3 regions of the Streptomyces sp. JK94 genome follow, and region 3 is predicted to be linked to each of the others. Evidence: riboswitches for the same ligand, from Rfam matches in the RefSeq annotation. Region 3 holds a riboswitch; each other region holds the start of a gene.
The links. Region 3 has a riboswitch for cyclic di-AMP ahead of ACVV2G_RS20585 (transglycosylase family protein). Riboswitches for the same ligand answer to the same signal wherever they lie in the genome.
Positions count from the first base shown of each region.

Region 1: linked by a shared signal. The riboswitch ahead of ACVV2G_RS06360 (C40 family peptidase) and the one ahead of ACVV2G_RS20585 (transglycosylase family protein) in region 3 are both predicted to bind cyclic di-AMP.
Region 2: linked by a shared signal. The riboswitch ahead of ACVV2G_RS14900 (transglycosylase SLT domain-containing protein) and the one ahead of ACVV2G_RS20585 (transglycosylase family protein) in region 3 are both predicted to bind cyclic di-AMP.

Region 1 is NZ_JBSICH010000006.1:332,954-338,199, forward strand. It holds gene pcrA (DNA helicase PcrA) at 1-1,053, opposite strand, end outside; cyclic di-AMP (ydaO/yuaA leader) riboswitch at 1,285-1,462, shown strand; gene ACVV2G_RS06360 (C40 family peptidase) at 1,470-2,684, shown strand; gene ACVV2G_RS06365 (tellurite resistance/C4-dicarboxylate transporter family protein) at 2,712-3,725, shown strand; gene ACVV2G_RS06370 (hypothetical protein) at 3,703-4,056, opposite strand; gene ACVV2G_RS06375 (C40 family peptidase) at 4,385-5,246, shown strand, end outside.
Region 2 is NZ_JBSICH010000015.1:91,774-97,019, forward strand. It holds gene ACVV2G_RS14890 (GNAT family N-acetyltransferase) at 1-39, opposite strand, end outside; gene ACVV2G_RS14895 (HAD family hydrolase) at 319-1,128, shown strand; gene ACVV2G_RS14900 (transglycosylase SLT domain-containing protein) at 1,271-1,762, opposite strand; cyclic di-AMP (ydaO/yuaA leader) riboswitch at 1,768-1,935, opposite strand; gene ACVV2G_RS14905 (polyprenyl synthetase family protein) at 2,807-3,817, shown strand; gene ACVV2G_RS14910 (LolA family protein) at 4,313-5,246, shown strand, end outside.
Region 3 is NZ_JBSICH010000022.1:2,924-8,169, reverse strand. It holds gene ACVV2G_RS20595 (cytochrome P450 family protein) at 79-1,386, shown strand; gene ACVV2G_RS20590 (transglycosylase family protein) at 1,529-2,572, shown strand; cyclic di-AMP (ydaO/yuaA leader) riboswitch at 2,754-2,920, shown strand; gene ACVV2G_RS20585 (transglycosylase family protein) at 2,924-3,664, shown strand; gene eno (phosphopyruvate hydratase) at 3,947-5,236, shown strand.

The DNA of each region.
Region 1 (5,246 bases), on a different contig from region 3:
GTCCGGGTAGTCCTCCTCGAACTGGAGGATGTTGCGGATGGTGGCGCCGCGGAAGGCGTAGATCGACTGGTCGGCGTCGCCCACCACGCACAGCTCGGCGGGCGGGACCTCGGCCTCGGGCGGTACGTCGACGGGGTGCTCGGTGGTGCCGACCAGCTCGCGGACCAGGGAGTACTGGGCGTGGTTGGTGTCCTGGTACTCGTCGACCAGGACGTGCCGGAAGCGGCGGCGGTAGTGCTCGGCGACGTCCGGGAAGGCGCGGAGCAGGTTGACCGTCGTCATGATCAGGTCGTCGAAGTCGAGGGCGTTGGCCTCGCGCAGCCGCGACTGGTAGAGCGCGTACGCCTGGGCGAGCGTCTTCTCGAAGCCGTCGTTCGCCTGGGCGGCGAAGTCCTCCTCGTCGATCAGCTCGTTCTTCAGGTTCGAGATCTTGGCGCTGAAGGACTTCGGCGGGAACTTCTTCGGGTCGAGATCGAGGTCCCGGCAGACCAGGGCCATCAGGCGCTTGGAGTCGGCGGCGTCGTAGATCGAGAACGACGACGTGAAACCGAGCCTCTTCGACTCCCGGCGCAGGATGCGGACGCAGGCGCTGTGGAAGGTCATCACCCACATCGCGTTCGCGCGCGGGCCGACGAGCTGCTCGACGCGCTCCTTCATCTCGCCGGCGGCCTTGTTGGTGAAGGTGATCGCGAGGATCTGGCCGGGGTGGACGCTCCGCTCGGCCAGCAGGTGGGCGATGCGGTGGGTGAGGACGCGGGTCTTGCCGGACCCGGCGCCGGCCACGATGAGCAGTGGGGTGCCGGAGTGGACGACGGCGGCGCGCTGGTTCTCGTTCAGTCCCTCCAGGAGCGCGGCCGGGTCCAGGGCGGGGCGCGGGGCGCCGTCCCGGTAGTGGGTGTCGCGGTCCGGAGGCGTGTCGAACTTCCCGGCGAACAGATCGTGCGGCACCGCTTCCGGTGCGTGATCGTCCTCGGGCGGGGGCGGGGGCTCCTCCTCGTGACCGCGGGGGGTCTGGAGGCTCGCCAGGAAGCTGTCGTCAAAGAGGCTGCTCATCGCTCTCCGAGTCTAGGGCGCCCCACCGACAACCCGGCGCCACCCCGGAAAACGGCCGGTATCCCGGCTTCGGGCACGCCCTGCTGCGGGTCCTCGCACCAAGAGTGACGCCCGCACCGGAGGTCACGAAAATGTATCGGGCATATCACCCACCAACCTTCACAGCGGCCTCACGAGTTGGCTACGGTGCGGGCAGGCCGCACGGCCCCCTCCGGCGAACGTCGCCGGGCCGCGCGGCCTCCGCCGAGTCCGGCGTGCCCGCACGGCGCCCGGAGCCGGGGACCCAACCGAGCACCTTGGGGTGAATCGGCCGAACGCCCCCGACGGGGCGGACCCGCCGTAGGGCAACCCTTCCGAACCACCGCCCGAACCCGACAGCTAACCCGGTAGGCGGACGGTTGGAAGGAGTCGCCTCCTTGGCGTCGCACCGCAAGTCGCGTCCCACGGGTACGCGCGTCGCAGGCATACGGACCCCGGCCCTCGCCACGGCGGCCATCACCTCGGTGGCCCTGCTGTCCCAGACGGCCACCGCCGCCCCGTCGGACGACGGCAGGCCGAGCCTCGAAGAGGTCGAGAAGAAGGTCGACGACCTGTACCGCCAGGCGGGGTCGGCGACCGAGAAGTACAACGCGGCCAAGGAGAAGACGTCCAAGCAGCGCAAGCGCGTGGACACCCTCCTCGACGACGTCGCGAAGCGCACCCAGCGGCTCAACGAGGCGCGCGAGGAGCTGGGGTCCTTCGCCGCCGCCCAGTACCGCACGGGCTCCGCGATCCCGGAGACCGCGACCTTCCTGCTCGCGGACTCGCCGCAGGACTACGTCGACCGCGACCACCTGCTGGGCAGGCTCACCGACCGCCAGAAGGACGCGGTCGACGACTACGTCACCCAGCAGTCCGAGACGATGCAGAAGCGCCGCGAGGCCACCGAGAGCCTCGCGACGCTCACCGAGTCGCAGAACGACCTGCAGACGGCCAAGGCCACCGTCCAGCGGAAGCTCTCCACCGCGCGCGAGCTGCTGTCGGAGCTGACCGCCGAGGAGAAGGCCCGGCTCGCCGCGATCGAGAGGAAGAAGCAGGAGGAGGCCGCCCGCAAGGCCGCGGAGCTCGCGAGAGAGCAGGCCGAGGAGCGGGAACGGCAGGAACGGGCCGCCCAGCGGGAAAGCGGCACCGCCTCCGGTTCGTCGGGCTCCTCCGCCTCCGGCTCCTCCGGCTCGTCGGGGTCCTCCGGCGGCACCGGTACGTCGGATGCCACCCCGCCTGACGCCTCGTACGGCACCAAGGCCGAGAAGGCACTCGCCTTCGCCCGCGCCCAGATCGGCAAGCCGTACGTGTGGGGCGCCGCGGGCCCCGGCTCCTACGACTGCTCGGGCCTCACCCAGGCCGCCTGGAAGGCCGCGGACGTGACGCTGCCGCGTACCACCTACGACCAGGTGAACGCCGGCACGACCGTCCCGGTCTCCCAGGCGCAACCCGGCGACCTGGTCTTCTTCTACGACAACCTCGGCCACGTCGGCCTCTACATCGGCAACGGCATGATGATCCACGCCCCGAAGCCGGGCGCGTACGTCCGTGAGGAGTCGATCTTCTACGACGGCGAGTCGTCGGTCCACAGCGTGGTGCGCCCGGCCTGAGCCGCACGGCTCTCTAGCATCGGGCGCATGTCATCGGGCACCACCCCCCACCCTCTGCGCGCCTGGTGGGCGCAGCGTCCGCCGGCGGCCGGGGCCGCGGTGATGGCGACCGGCATCCTGTCGATCGGCCTGCACCTGACGGGCCACCAGCTCCTGTCCCGCGTCACCCTGGTCCTGGCCTGCGCGGCCTGGCTGACCCTGGCGGCGAACTTCGGCCACCTGCTGCTGGTCGAGCGCACGCGGTGGGTGACGCGGGCGGGGACGCCGGGCGCGCTCACCGCCGTCGCCGCGACGACCGTGCTCGGCACCCGCCTCTCCCTGCTCGGTTGGCCCGTCCCGGCGGCGGCCCTGCTGGTGCTGGCGGTACTGCTGTGGCCGGTTCTGCTGCTGGTGGTCGTACGGCGCCGGGGGCGCCGGATGCCGGGGGCGGTGTTCCTGGGCTGCGTGGCCACGGAGGGGCTCGCCGTGCTCGGCGCCACGCTCGCCGCCGCCACCTCGGCGCCCTGGCTGGCGTACGCGTCCCTGGTGCCGTTCTGGCTGGGGATCGTGCTGTACCTGATCGCGCTGTTCCGCTTCGACCTGCGGCAGGTGGCCCGGGGGAACGGGGACCACTGGCTGGCGGGCGGCGCGCTCGCCATCTCCGCGCTCGCCGGTGCCCAGCTGCTCGCGGCGGCCGGGACCGGCATGTACATGTGGAACGAGGACGACAGCGCCGTCCTGCACGACCTGACCGTCTTCCTGCTGGCCCTGGACCTGGCCTGGTACGCCGTGCTCCTCGCCGCCGAGATCGCCTGGCCCCGGGTCCGCTACGACGTGCGCCGCTGGTCGACCGCCTTTCCCCTCGGCATGACGGCGGCGGCGACCCTGTCCGTCGCCGCCGCCGTCGACGTCCCGTGGCTGGACGCCCCCGGTCGGGTGCTGCTGTGGATCGCGGTGGCCGCGTGGCTGGCGGTCGGGGCCGGGGCGGTCGTCCAGGCCCGGGCGGGGCTGCGGCCGGCGGGCGCGGACGGCGGGGAACTCAGGTCCACAGCACCGCGATGAAGACGTTCACGACGGTCAGCAGGCCCACCAGGCCGAACAGCGGTTTCTCCACCTTCTGGTCGTCGCGCTTCACGTAGACCAGGCCGAGGATCACGATCAGCACGGCGAGCTTCACGCCGATCTTGATGTTGTCGACGGAGTGGTCCTGGGCCTGGTGGAGACCGACCAGGGCCACTCCGGTCACCAGCATCGTCAGCGCCCCGTGCAGCATCGCCGGGATGAAGCGGGCCGTGCCCCGGCCCATCGCCTTCATCTGGGTCAGGAAGCCTCCGAGGAGCGCCGCGATACCGATGATGTGGAGACCGACGAAGAGGTGGATGAGTACGTCCATGAGGCCGGAGCCTAGCTACGGGCCCGGACACCCGCCGACACCGGACCGGCGGATGCGGGACGGGGCGGGGCCGTCCTCGCCGCACAGGCGCGCCGCATAACACCTCAGGCGCCTCCCCCGCCCCTGGAACGGCGTATCGGTCATCACTCTGCGTGAAGCAGACGGCCATGCGGGGGTTCCGCGGTCACGTAAGGCCATCGACTGGTCCGGTACCGACAGTTCCGCGCAACTCGGCGCCGTCGCTGCGCGCGCCCGCCTACCGTCCTCCCCGAGTGACCGGAACCGGCCGGCACGAGCGGATGACGAGTGCGGAAGGACGTGGGCTCCAGTGGCAGCGCACCGCAGGCCACGGCAGCAGCGCCCGGCGGGCGGCGGGGCGGCCCGCACGGCCGCCACGATCGCCCTGGCGGGCGCGGCCACCGCGACGGGCCTGGGCGGCGGGACCGGGCACGCCGATCCGCAGCCGGCACCGGCGCAGGTCAAGGCCAGGGTGGACGAGCTGTACCGGCAGGCGGAGGTCGCCACCGAGAAGTACAACGGCGTGCAGGAGAGGGCCGACGCCGCCGAGCGGCGCCTGGAGGATCTGCGGGACGAGGTCGCCCGCAAGGAGGACCGGCTGAACTCGGCGCGTGAGGCGCTGGGTTCGGTAGCCGCGGCCCAGTACCGCAGCGGCGGCCTCGACCCGGGTCTGCAACTCGCGCTCTCCGCCGACCCCGACCGGTATCTCGACGGCGCCGCCTTCGTCGCACGGGCGGGCAGCCGGCAGTCGGCCACCGTGGCCCTGGTGCGCGAGGAGCTGCGGGACGTGGAGCAGTTGCGCGCCGCCGCACGCGTCGAGGTGACCTCGCTGACGTCGCGGAGGGCCGAGCTGAAGCGTCACCGCGCGACCGTCACCGGCAAGCTGGAGGCGGCCCGCCGCCTGCTGTCCGGGCTGACGGCCGCGGAACGCGCCCGCCTCGGCCACGGCGCGGACGAGCGCGTCTCCCGCTCCCCGGCAGACCCCCGGACCGGCCTCTCCGCGGCGGCCCGGGCGCCCGGTTCCCGTGCCGCCGCGGCCGTCGCCTACGCCCACCAGAAGCTCGGCAGCCCTTACGTCTGGGGCGCCACCGGCCCCGACGCCTTCGACTGCTCGGGTCTCGTCCAGGCCGCCTACCGCGCCGCCGGTGTCTCCCTGCCCCGCACGAGCTACG
Region 2 (5,246 bases), on a different contig from region 3:
TTCCCCCTCGCCCAGCTCCTCGGGCCTGAGCACACGCACACGTCCGCTGTTCAACCCGACCCCCCGATCAAGTCCCCTGGACAACAGGAAGGTACCCCCGGGCGCCCCCCGGCCGGTAGGTAGCGGACGATCCTGTTGCCAACCGGTGCACAGGCCTTGAAGCGGCCTTAGCCGATGATGTGCCAGGTTTCGGACACGAACGTGCGTCCTCGTGCGTACTTACGCGGTACTCGTGCGCACTCGTGCCGGACTCGCGCGTCCTCGTTCGGATGCGATCGCGGGTGAGCCGGGCAGGTGCGGTGTCCGTATTCTCTGATCATGGACCGCACCGCATATTCACTCGTCGCCACCGACCTAGACGGCACGCTGCTCCGCGGCGACGACACCGTCTCCGACCGGTCGCTGGGCGCGCTGGCACGGGTGGCCGAGGCCGGTGCGCGGCACCTGGTGGTGACCGGGAGGCCGGCGCCCCGGGTGCGGTCCCTGCTCGGCCGTCTCGGCTGCACGGGGCTCGCGGTGTGCGGACAGGGCGCGCAGGTGTACGACGCCGCCGCGCACCGGATGCTGTGGTCGGTCACCCTGGACCGGGAACTGGCGGAGACCGCGCTCGGCAAGATCGAGGCCGAGGTCGGGCAGGTGCACGCCGCCGTCGACCAGGACGGTGTCGACGGCCTCACGCTCATCGAGCCGGAGTACCTGATGCCCCACCCGACGCTGCCCGCGGTGCGGGTCGAGCGGCGCGACGAGCTGTGGAGCGCGCCGATCAGCAAGGTGCTGCTGCGCCATCCCGACCTGTCCGACGACGAGTTGGCGGCGACGGCGCGCACGGTGGTCGGCTCCCTCGCCACGGTCACGATGTCGGGGCCCGGGACGGTGGAGCTCCAGCCGTGCGGTATCACCAAGGCGACCGGTCTGGCGCTCGCCGCCGAGCACCTGGGCCTCGGCCGGCGGCGGACGATCGCCTTCGGGGACATGCCCAACGACATCCCCATGTTCCACTGGGCCGCCCACGGCGTCGCCATGGCCGACGCCCACCCCGAACTCAAGGCGGTGGCCGACGAGGTCACCCTCACGAACGAGGACGACGGCGTGGCCGTCGTCCTCGAGCGGATCTTCGGAGCCTCTTAGCAGCAGGGCTCAGTGCGGCTCTGCCGAGCCCAGCAGGCCTCTGCAGGCCTCAGCAGGGCAGCAGGACTCGGCAGGCACCGGCAGGCCTCGGCGAACCTTGGCCGGCTGCCTCGGTCCGCCGTCCCGGCGGGCGTCAGCGGGCTCAGTACGCGCCGAAGACGTTGTCCATCGAGCCGTACCGGTCGGCCGCGTAGTTGCAGGCCGCGGTGATGTTGGCGACCGGGTCGTACGGGTCCCAGGAGGTGCCGGGCACGTGGTACGCCTGGAAGGTCGGGTCGATCACCTGGAGCAGGCCCTTGGACGGGGTGCCGTTGATGGCGTTGATGTCCCAGTTGTTGATGGCGAGCGGGTTGCCGGACGACTCCCGCATGATGTTGCGGTGGATGCCCTCGTACGACCCGGGGATGCCGTGCTGCGCCATGATGTCGAGCGACTCCCGGATCCAGCCGTCGAGGGTGTCCGGGTACGTCGTCACCGCGGTGGCGGCGGTCGTGGCGGCGGCCGGGGTGGCCGCGGACGCGCTGGTGGCGCCGATGAGCGGCAGGGCGAGCACGGCGGCGCCGGTGCCGGCGACGGCGAGCTTGCGGGCGATGCGGGCGGTCCGGGTGTGACGGTTGTGACCGTTGGCAGACATGCGTGAGTCCCTCTCCTTACGCCTGCGAGGTGAGCTGTCGGGTTCGGGCGGGGAGGTGCCCGGCCGGGCCCTGACGGGCACGGCTTCACCCCGAGCCGCTCCGGTGGTGACCGGTGCGGCGACTTACCTGGGTCCCCCGCTCCTGCCTGCGAGTTTGTTGGTGGATGACTGTGCGTACGGGCGGTGGCAGGATTCGGCGTCCGCCCGACAGGCCCGGAACGTATGCGAGAGCACATGTCCGGAACAAGTGCAGGAATCACCCAACGCGCCTGTTGACCTTGGTCTGGGGGGTTTGAGGTGCTTGATCCTTTGCGGTCGCCAAGCCTCAACTGGCTTGCGGCGCAAAGGGAGGGCCTAGTCGGCGGCAGGGTTGCTCACAGGGAGGGGGAGTGAGTCAACTCACTGGCCTCGGCAAGAGCGGCAAATCGGGCATTGCTTCCAAGTGTGCGTCAATCGGCCGCGGATGGGGGTGGGGGTGGGGTGAGAGTGAGGGGTGGCGGATGGGCGGGTGGTGGCCGGGTGGGTGTGAGCGGCGGGTGCGGTCGGCCGGGTGAGGGCTGGGCGAGTGCGGCCGGGCGGGCGTGGTCGGCCGGGTGGGGGCTGGACGGGTGCGACTGGACGGGTGCGACCGGGTGGCGCCGACTGCCGTACGCGGCCTTGCCGGGGCCGCCCGGGGCCCGCTCCGTCCGGTGTTCCCGTTCGGTGTCCCCGTGTGCCGGGCGGGCATCCGTTCGGGACGGGAGGGGGGTGTGCCGGGTGGGTGACGTTCTCGGAGCGCGGGCCGTTGGGAGGAGTGATGGGATCTTCGACGGCGGCTTCCGGGCCGCCCGCACTCCGTGCCGCGGGCCTCGGGTGATGTCGATCAATATCTGCTCATATCGCCTGATCGAAATGTTGCCGCACATGATCCGATACCGACCGGCCTGTAACGGTGGGCGCTAGCGGTGATCGAAACGTGACCGGATACGCTGACTTGAGTGGTGGCAGCGACCTATCGACAAACCAGGTAATCGCCAGTGGACACCAGCAGACAGGAGACCCCTCGTGACCGTCGTCGGGCCGTTCGGGCTGAGCGTGCGGGACCAGGCTCTGGAAGCCGATGTCCAGGCCGGATTGGTTGCTGTCGAGGAAGGGTTGCTTGAGGCAACCAAAAGCGAGGTGCCCTTCATCACGGAGGCCGCCCAGCACCTGGTGCGGGCGGGGGGCAAACGGTTCCGGCCGTTGCTGGTGATGCTCGCGTCCCAGTTCGGCGACCCCTACGCCCCCGGGATCGTGCCCTCGGCGGTCGTCGTGGAGCTGACCCACCTCGCCACGCTGTACCACGACGACGTGATGGACGAGGCCACCGTGCGGCGCGGGGTGCCCAGCGCGAACACCCGCTGGGACAACTCGGTCGCGGTCCTCACCGGCGACTTCCTGTTCGCCCGCGCCTCCCAGATCCTCGCCGACCTCGGCCCCGAGGCGGTCCGCGTGCAGGCCCTGGCGTTCGAACGGCTGGTGACCGGCCAGATCCTGGAGACGGCGGGCCCGCAGGACGGACGGGACCCGGTCGACCACTACCTGGACGTGCTGGGCGGCAAGACGGGATCGTTGGTGGCGGTCTCCTGCCGGTTCGGCGCGATGATGTCCGGCGCCGACGAGACGGTCGTGGACGTGCTGACCCAGTACGGCGAGCGGCTCGGCGTCGCCTTCCAGCTCGCGGACGACGTCCTGGACATCGCCTCCGACTCGCACGAGTCGGGGAAGACGCCCGGGACCGACCTGCGCGAGGGCATCCCGACCCTCCCGGTGCTGCGGCTGCGCGAGCGGGCCGCCCGGCTGGGGCTGGCCGAGGACAACGCCCTGTGCGAGCTGCTGGACTCCGACCTGAGTGACGACGCACGGCACGCGGAGGCCCTGCGTCTGCTGCGCGCCCACCCCGCGCTGGAGCAGGCGCGACGGGACACCGTCCGGTACGCCGAGGAAGCCCGGGCGGCGCTGGCCCCGCTCAAGGAGTGCGACGCGAAGGTCGCGCTGGTGGAGCTGTGCGACGCCGTGGTGCACCGGGCGGGCTGAGCCTCCGGTGGCCGAGGTCCCGGGTCCGGCCCTCGCTCCCTGGCCGTCGCCTTCGTAGGCGCCGGGTCCCGAGCCGCGGGTGGCCTCGCCCTGGCCGAGTGCCGCCCGCCCTGCCCGCCGTCGGTTTCCCGGCCGCCTTCTCTGGCCGGCGTCCGCGCCTCGGCCGGCTCCGCGCCCAGGTCGGCGTCCGCCCCCCCCCGGGCCGGGGCCCGTGCCCAGGTCGGGGCCCGTGCCCAGGTCGGCACCTGCCCCGCCCTCGTCGGACGGCGCACCCCACTCCTACGGGCGGGGGGAGGCGACGCCCCTCCGTGTCATCCCGCAGGAGTAGGCGGAGTTGAGCCCGGGGTCTGACGCTTCCGTCCGGCCGATTTGGTCAGATGGACACTACGGAAAACACCAATCCTCACCGATTCGGGTGAGAATGGCGGCTCACGGGTGAGAGAACGAGTGCGAGGTCGCGAGAGAGCCGCCGCCGACGACGGAGGTAGGGCACACATGGCACCGATCGATTCCGACGACATGACGACCGCCGGGGAGGGCGAGGACTCGCGTGCCGGACGGCGCAGGGCCACGCGGTACGTCGTCCCGGTCGCGGTGATGGGAGTGGCGGCCGCGACGATCGGGCTCGTCCCCGCGCTCGCCGACTCCGGGGACCCCGATCTTCCGGAGGTCACGGCGGAGCAACTCATAGAGAAGATCGCCGAGTCGGACGTCGAGCAGTTGTCCGGCACGGTCAAGATCAGCACGGACCTGGGCCTGCCGGACCTCGGCGGCCTGGAGAGCGGCCTGATGTCCGGGATGTCCGGCGGTCCGCGGACGGGCGGGGACGAGGACGGCTCCGCCGCCGACCCGTCCGCCAAGCTCACCGGGCTGGTGTCCGGCACCCACACCCTGCGGGTCGCCGCCGACGGACCCGACCGGCAGAAGCTGTCGCTGCTGGAGGACGCCGCCGAGTACAGCCTGATCCATGACGGCAAGGACGTCTGGGGCTACGACAGCAAGTCCAACGAGGTCTACCACTCCACCGTCTCCGGCGCCGCCGGACAGCCGGAGAAGGAGGTGCCGGCCACCCCGAAGGACTTCGCCGACCAGGCGCTCGAGGCGGTCGACGACACGACGTCGGTGACGGTCGACGGCACCGCGCAGGTGGCCGGCCGGGACGCCTACCGGCTGGTGATCAAGCCCAAGCAGTCCGGTTCCACGGTCGGTGCCGTCACCGTCGCGGTGGACGCCCGGACCGGCATGCCGCTGAAGTTCACGCTGACCCCGGCGAGCGGTGGCGCCGCCGTCGTGGACGTGGGCTTCACCCGGGTCAGCTTCGCGAAGCCGGACGCGTCGACGTTCGACTTCACGCCGCCCGAGGGCGCGAAGGTCACCGAGGGCGACGAAGCCGCGAAGGCGCCCGGGCAGGGGCACCGGGCCGAGGACG
Region 3 (5,246 bases):
CGGCCCCCCGGCGCCCGAGCCCCGGAGAAGAGGCACCTGCACCCCGGCCGCCCCCGCCGCCCCGGATACGGTCGAGGGGTGACCGACCACTCCACGCCCGACTGTCCCACCCCCGAGCTTTTCACCTGGGAGTTCGCGAGCGACCCCTACCCCGCGTACGCCTGGCTGCGCGAGCACGCGCCCGTGCACCGGACGCGGCTGCCCAGCGGCGTGGAGGCCTGGCTGGTGACCCGGTACGCCGACGCCAAGCAGGCGCTCGCCGACCCTCGGCTGTCCAAGAACCCGGCCCACCACGACGAGTCCGCGCACGCCAAGGGCAAGACCGGCATTCCGGGGGAGCGGAAGGCCGAGCTGATGACCCACCTGCTGAACATCGACCCGCCCGACCACACCCGGCTGCGCCGGCTGGTCAGCAGGGCCTTCACCCCGCGCCGCGTGGCCGAGTTCGCGCCCCGCGTGCAGGAGCTGGCCGACGGACTCGTCGACCGGTTCGCCGGCACCGGCAGCGCCGACCTCATCCACGACTTCGCCTTTCCCCTCCCCATCCACGCCATCTGCGACCTGCTCGGCGTACCCCGGGAGGACCAGGACGACTTCCGGGACTGGGCGGGCATGATGATCCGTCACGGTGGGGGACCGCGGGGCGGGGTCGCGCGGTCGGTGAAGAAGATGCGGAGCTACCTCGCCGACCTCATCCACCGCAAGCGCGCGGCGCTGCCGCCCGAGGCCGGCCCCGGTGAGGACCTCATCTCCGGCCTCATCCGCGCCTCCGACCACGGCGAGCACCTCACCGAGAACGAGGCCGCCGCCATGGCCTTCATCCTGCTCTTCGCAGGGTTCGAGACCACCGTGAACCTCATCGGCAACGGCATGTACGCCCTGCTCACCCACCCCGAGCAGCGGGGCCGCCTGCAGACGTCCCTCGCCGCCGGGGAGCACGCCCTGCTGGAGACCGGCGTGGAGGAACTCCTGCGCTACGACGGTCCGGTGGAGATGGCCACCTGGCGTTTCGCCACCCGGCCGCTGTCCCTCGGCGGGCAGGACGTCGCGGCGGGCGACCCCGTTCTCGTCGTCCTCGCCGCCGCCGACCGGGACCCGGAGCGGTTCGCGGACCCGAACACGCTCGACCTCTCCCGCCGGGACAGCCAGCACCTCGGGTACGGCCACGGCATCCACTACTGCCTGGGCGCCCCGCTCGCCCGGCTGGAGGGGCAGACCGCGCTCGCCACCCTCCTCACCCGCCTCCCGGACCTGAGCCTCGCCGCGGATCCGGCGGAACTGCGCTGGCGCGGAGGGCTCATCATGCGGGGCCTGCGCACCCTGCCCGTGTCGTTCACCCCGGTCGCACCGGAGGAACGGAACGGTACGTCACCTCCGCAAACATGACACGCCCTCACCTTTGTGATCTTCACGTGATCTGCGCGGCATGAACTTGTGACAAGCGATCATCTGCCTATACGTTCACGGATCAGCGTGGCCCTGAGCCTCACCGCCGCGCGGTCCCCGCTGTCTCGTGAAAGGTCGTCGCATGCTCTCCGGGAACGGTCGTCACCGCCGCCCCCGCCAGGCTCCCGCCCTGGTCGTCGCCGCTGGAGTGACGGGCTCCGCCATCGCGATCCCGCTCCTCGGCGCCACCGGCGCGCACGCGGTCGACGGGACGAACTGGGACCGGGTCGCCGAGTGCGAGACCGGCGGCGCGTGGAGCCAGAACAGCGGCAACGGGTACTACGGCGGCCTGCAGCTGTCGCAGGACGACTGGGAGCGGTACGGCGGCCTGGAATACGCGCCGAGCGCCGACCAGGCCAGTCGCTCCCAGCAGATAAGAGTCGCCGAGAAGCTGCGCGCGGACCAGGGCGTCGCCGCCTGGCCGACCTGCGCGCCGCTCGCGGGCATCGGGAACGCCCCGGGGGCCGCGGACGGCGGCACGGGTGCGACGGGTGACGGCTCGTCGGAGGGCGCGGACGCCTCCTCGGCCCCCACCGCGCCCGCGTCGGCCGATCCGTCTGATCCGTCCGGTTTGACCGGTTCCCCGGAGTCGGACGGCTCGTCCGGGACATCGGAGCCGCGGCCCGGACTGTCGCCGTCCGCCTCGCCCTCGTCCACCTCCGGCGCCTCGTCGGCCGACCGGAGCGAGTCGGCCGGGTCCGGTTCGTCCGACTCCGCGGCGGGTCTCGGTCCACAGGATTCCGGCAGCTCTTCCGCACCCACCACCAAGGGTGATGAAGTGGACAAGGTCGGGCAGAGTGACGCTTCTTCACCCCTCGCCGAGACCGATGAGTCCGGCGCGGGCAAGCACCGCGGCGGCAATGCCGACGAGAACCCGGTGGACGAGCGTGCGTCCGACCCGTCGGGGCGGCACGCCTCGCGCGGTGAGGGAGAGGCGCGAGAGGTCGTGGACGGGTCCTACACCGTGCGGTCCGGCGACAGTCTCTGGGGCATCGCCGACTCCCTTGGGGTCGACGGCGGATGGCGCTCGCTCTACACCGGCAACGAGGAGGTCGTCGGCGCCGACCCGGACCACATCCTGCCCGGTCAGACGCTCACGGTCGGGGGCGAATCGGGTGAAAAGTAGGGGGAGTTCGCGTCACGGTTCGAGCCGTATGTCCGTTTTGGATCACGTGAGATATAGGTCTCAGAAGTCGTGATCGTCTTTGAAAATCCGCGGCGCGCGTGTCTACGGTCGTGATCGCTCGCCATCGCGGGCCCCGGCTGCCGCAACGCCGAATCCTGCCAGCGGCCGTCCGGGAACAGTCGTCGCGCAAGCGCCGCAGGCAGGAGCGGGGGACCCAAGGTAAGTGCCGCACCGGGCAGTTGAGCCGGAGCGGCTAGGGGTGGAGCCGAGTTCCGCGAGGAACCCGGCCGGGCAACTCAACCGGCCCGAACCCGACAGCTCACCTCGCAGGCGTCGGTGAGGGGATCAACCATGCTGTTTTCCGGCAAGGGCAAGCACCGCCGCCCGTCCAAGGCCACCCGTGTCATCGCCGTCGCCGGTGTCACCGGTGCCGCCGTCGCCGCCCCGCTGATGGCGGCCGGCAACGCCTCCGCCGCCACCGCGTCCGAGTGGGACGCCGTCGCCCAGTGCGAGTCCGGCGGCAACTGGTCCATCAACACCGGCAACGGTTACTACGGCGGCCTGCAGTTCTCCGCCTCCACCTGGGCCGGCTACGGCGGCACGCAGTACGCCTCGACCGCCGACCAGGCCAGCAAGGCGCAGCAGATCGAGATCGCCGAGAAGGTGCTCGCGGGCCAGGGCAAGGGTGCCTGGCCGGTCTGCGGCACCGGCCTGTCGAGCGCCGCGTACACCGGCGGCGGCTCCACCGGGAGTCAGGGCGGCGGCTCCGCGCAGTCCTCCGGCAGCTCCGGCAGCTCGCAGAGCCAGAGCAGCGGCTCCACCGCCGACCGCTCCACCGAGCAGAAGGCCTCGCGTTCCGACGAGCGCCCGGCCGCCGAGAAGCCGGCCGAGAAGAAGACCGTCACCACCCCGACCGGCAAGAAGGTCGAGAAGGGCGACGGCGAGTACAAGGTCGTCAAGGGCGACACCCTCAGCTCGATCGCCGCGGAGCACGACGTCAAGGGCGGCTGGGCCGAGCTGTTCGAGCTGAACGACGACATCGTCGACGAGGCCGACCTCATCTACCCGGGCCAGCAGCTGCACCTGAAGTAGGCAGCGGCCCCCCTTGCTCCCGTCCCGGTGCGTATTCCCCCGTACGCACCGGGACGGGATTTTCACGTCCCCACCCCGTCCCGGGGTTCCGCCCCGGATCCGCACGTGTTTCCGGAAACGTCTTTGTTCCGTTCGGAAACAATTTACTCTCGGTTCTGTCCATCGGGTGGGCGATCGGCTGGCCGATCGTCCGGAGCCGGTTAGGCTCGGTCCCGCAGAGCCGCCGCGGTCCCGTGGGCCCGCGCGTCACACCGAAGCGTCACATGGAAGAAGGAGATGCTCGTGCCGTCCATCGACGTCGTCGTAGCCCGGGAAATCCTGGACTCCCGAGGCAACCCCACGGTCGAGGTCGAGGTCGGCCTCGACGACGGCAGCACGGGTCGTGCCGCCGTTCCGTCCGGTGCCTCCACCGGTGCGTTCGAGGCCATCGAACTCCGTGACGGCGACCCGGGCCGTTACCTGGGCAAGGGCGTCGAGAAGGCCGTCCTGGCCGTCATCGAGCAGATCGGCCCGGAGCTGGTCGGCTACGACGCCACCGAGCAGCGCCTGATCGACCAGGCCATGTTCGACCTGGACGCCACCGACAACAAGGGCTCGCTCGGCGCCAACGCCATCCTCGGCGTCTCGCTCGCCGTCGCGCACGCCGCGTCCGAGGCCAGCGACCTGCCGCTCTTCCGCTACCTGGGCGGCCCGAACGCGCACCTGCTGCCGGTGCCGATGATGAACATCCTGAACGGCGGCTCGCACGCCGACTCCAACGTGGACATCCAGGAGTTCATGATCGCCCCGATCGGCGCGGAGTCCTTCTCCGAGGCCCTGCGCTGGGGCGCCGAGATCTACCACACCCTCAAGAAGGTCCTGAAGAACAAGGGCCTGGCCACCGGCCTCGGCGACGAGGGCGGCTTCGCCCCGAACCTCGGCTCCAACCGCGAGGCCCTCGACCTCATCCTCGAGGCGATCAAGGAGGCCGGCTACACCCCCGGCGAGCAGATCGCCCTGGCGCTCGACGTCGCCGCGTCCGAGTTCTACAAGGACGGCTCCTACGCCTTCGAGGGCAAGGAGCGCACGGCCGCCGAGATGACCGACTACTACGCCGAGCTGGTCGAGGCGTACCCGCTGGTCTCCATCGAGGACCCGCTGTTCGAGGACGACTGGGAGGGCTGGAAGACCATCACCGACCGGCTCGGTGACAAGGTCCAGCTCGTCGGTGACGACCTGTTCGTCACCAACCCGGAGCGTCTGGCCCGCGGCATCGAGGAGGGCGCGGCCAACGCCCTGCTGGTCAAGGTCAACCAGATCGGTTCGCTGACCGAGACCCTGGACGCCGTGGAGCTGGCCCAGCGCAACGGCTTCAAGTGCATGATGTCCCACCGCTCCGGCGAGACCGAGGACGTCACCATCGCCGACCTGGCCGTCGCCACCAACTGCGGCCAGATCAAGACCGGCGCCCCGGCCCGCTCCGAGCGGGTCGCCAAGTACAACCAGCTGCTGCGCATCGAGGAGATCCTCGACGACGCCGCCGTGTACGCCGGCCGCAGCGCGTTCCCCCGGTTCCGCTCCGCGAACCAGTAGGCGCGGCGAG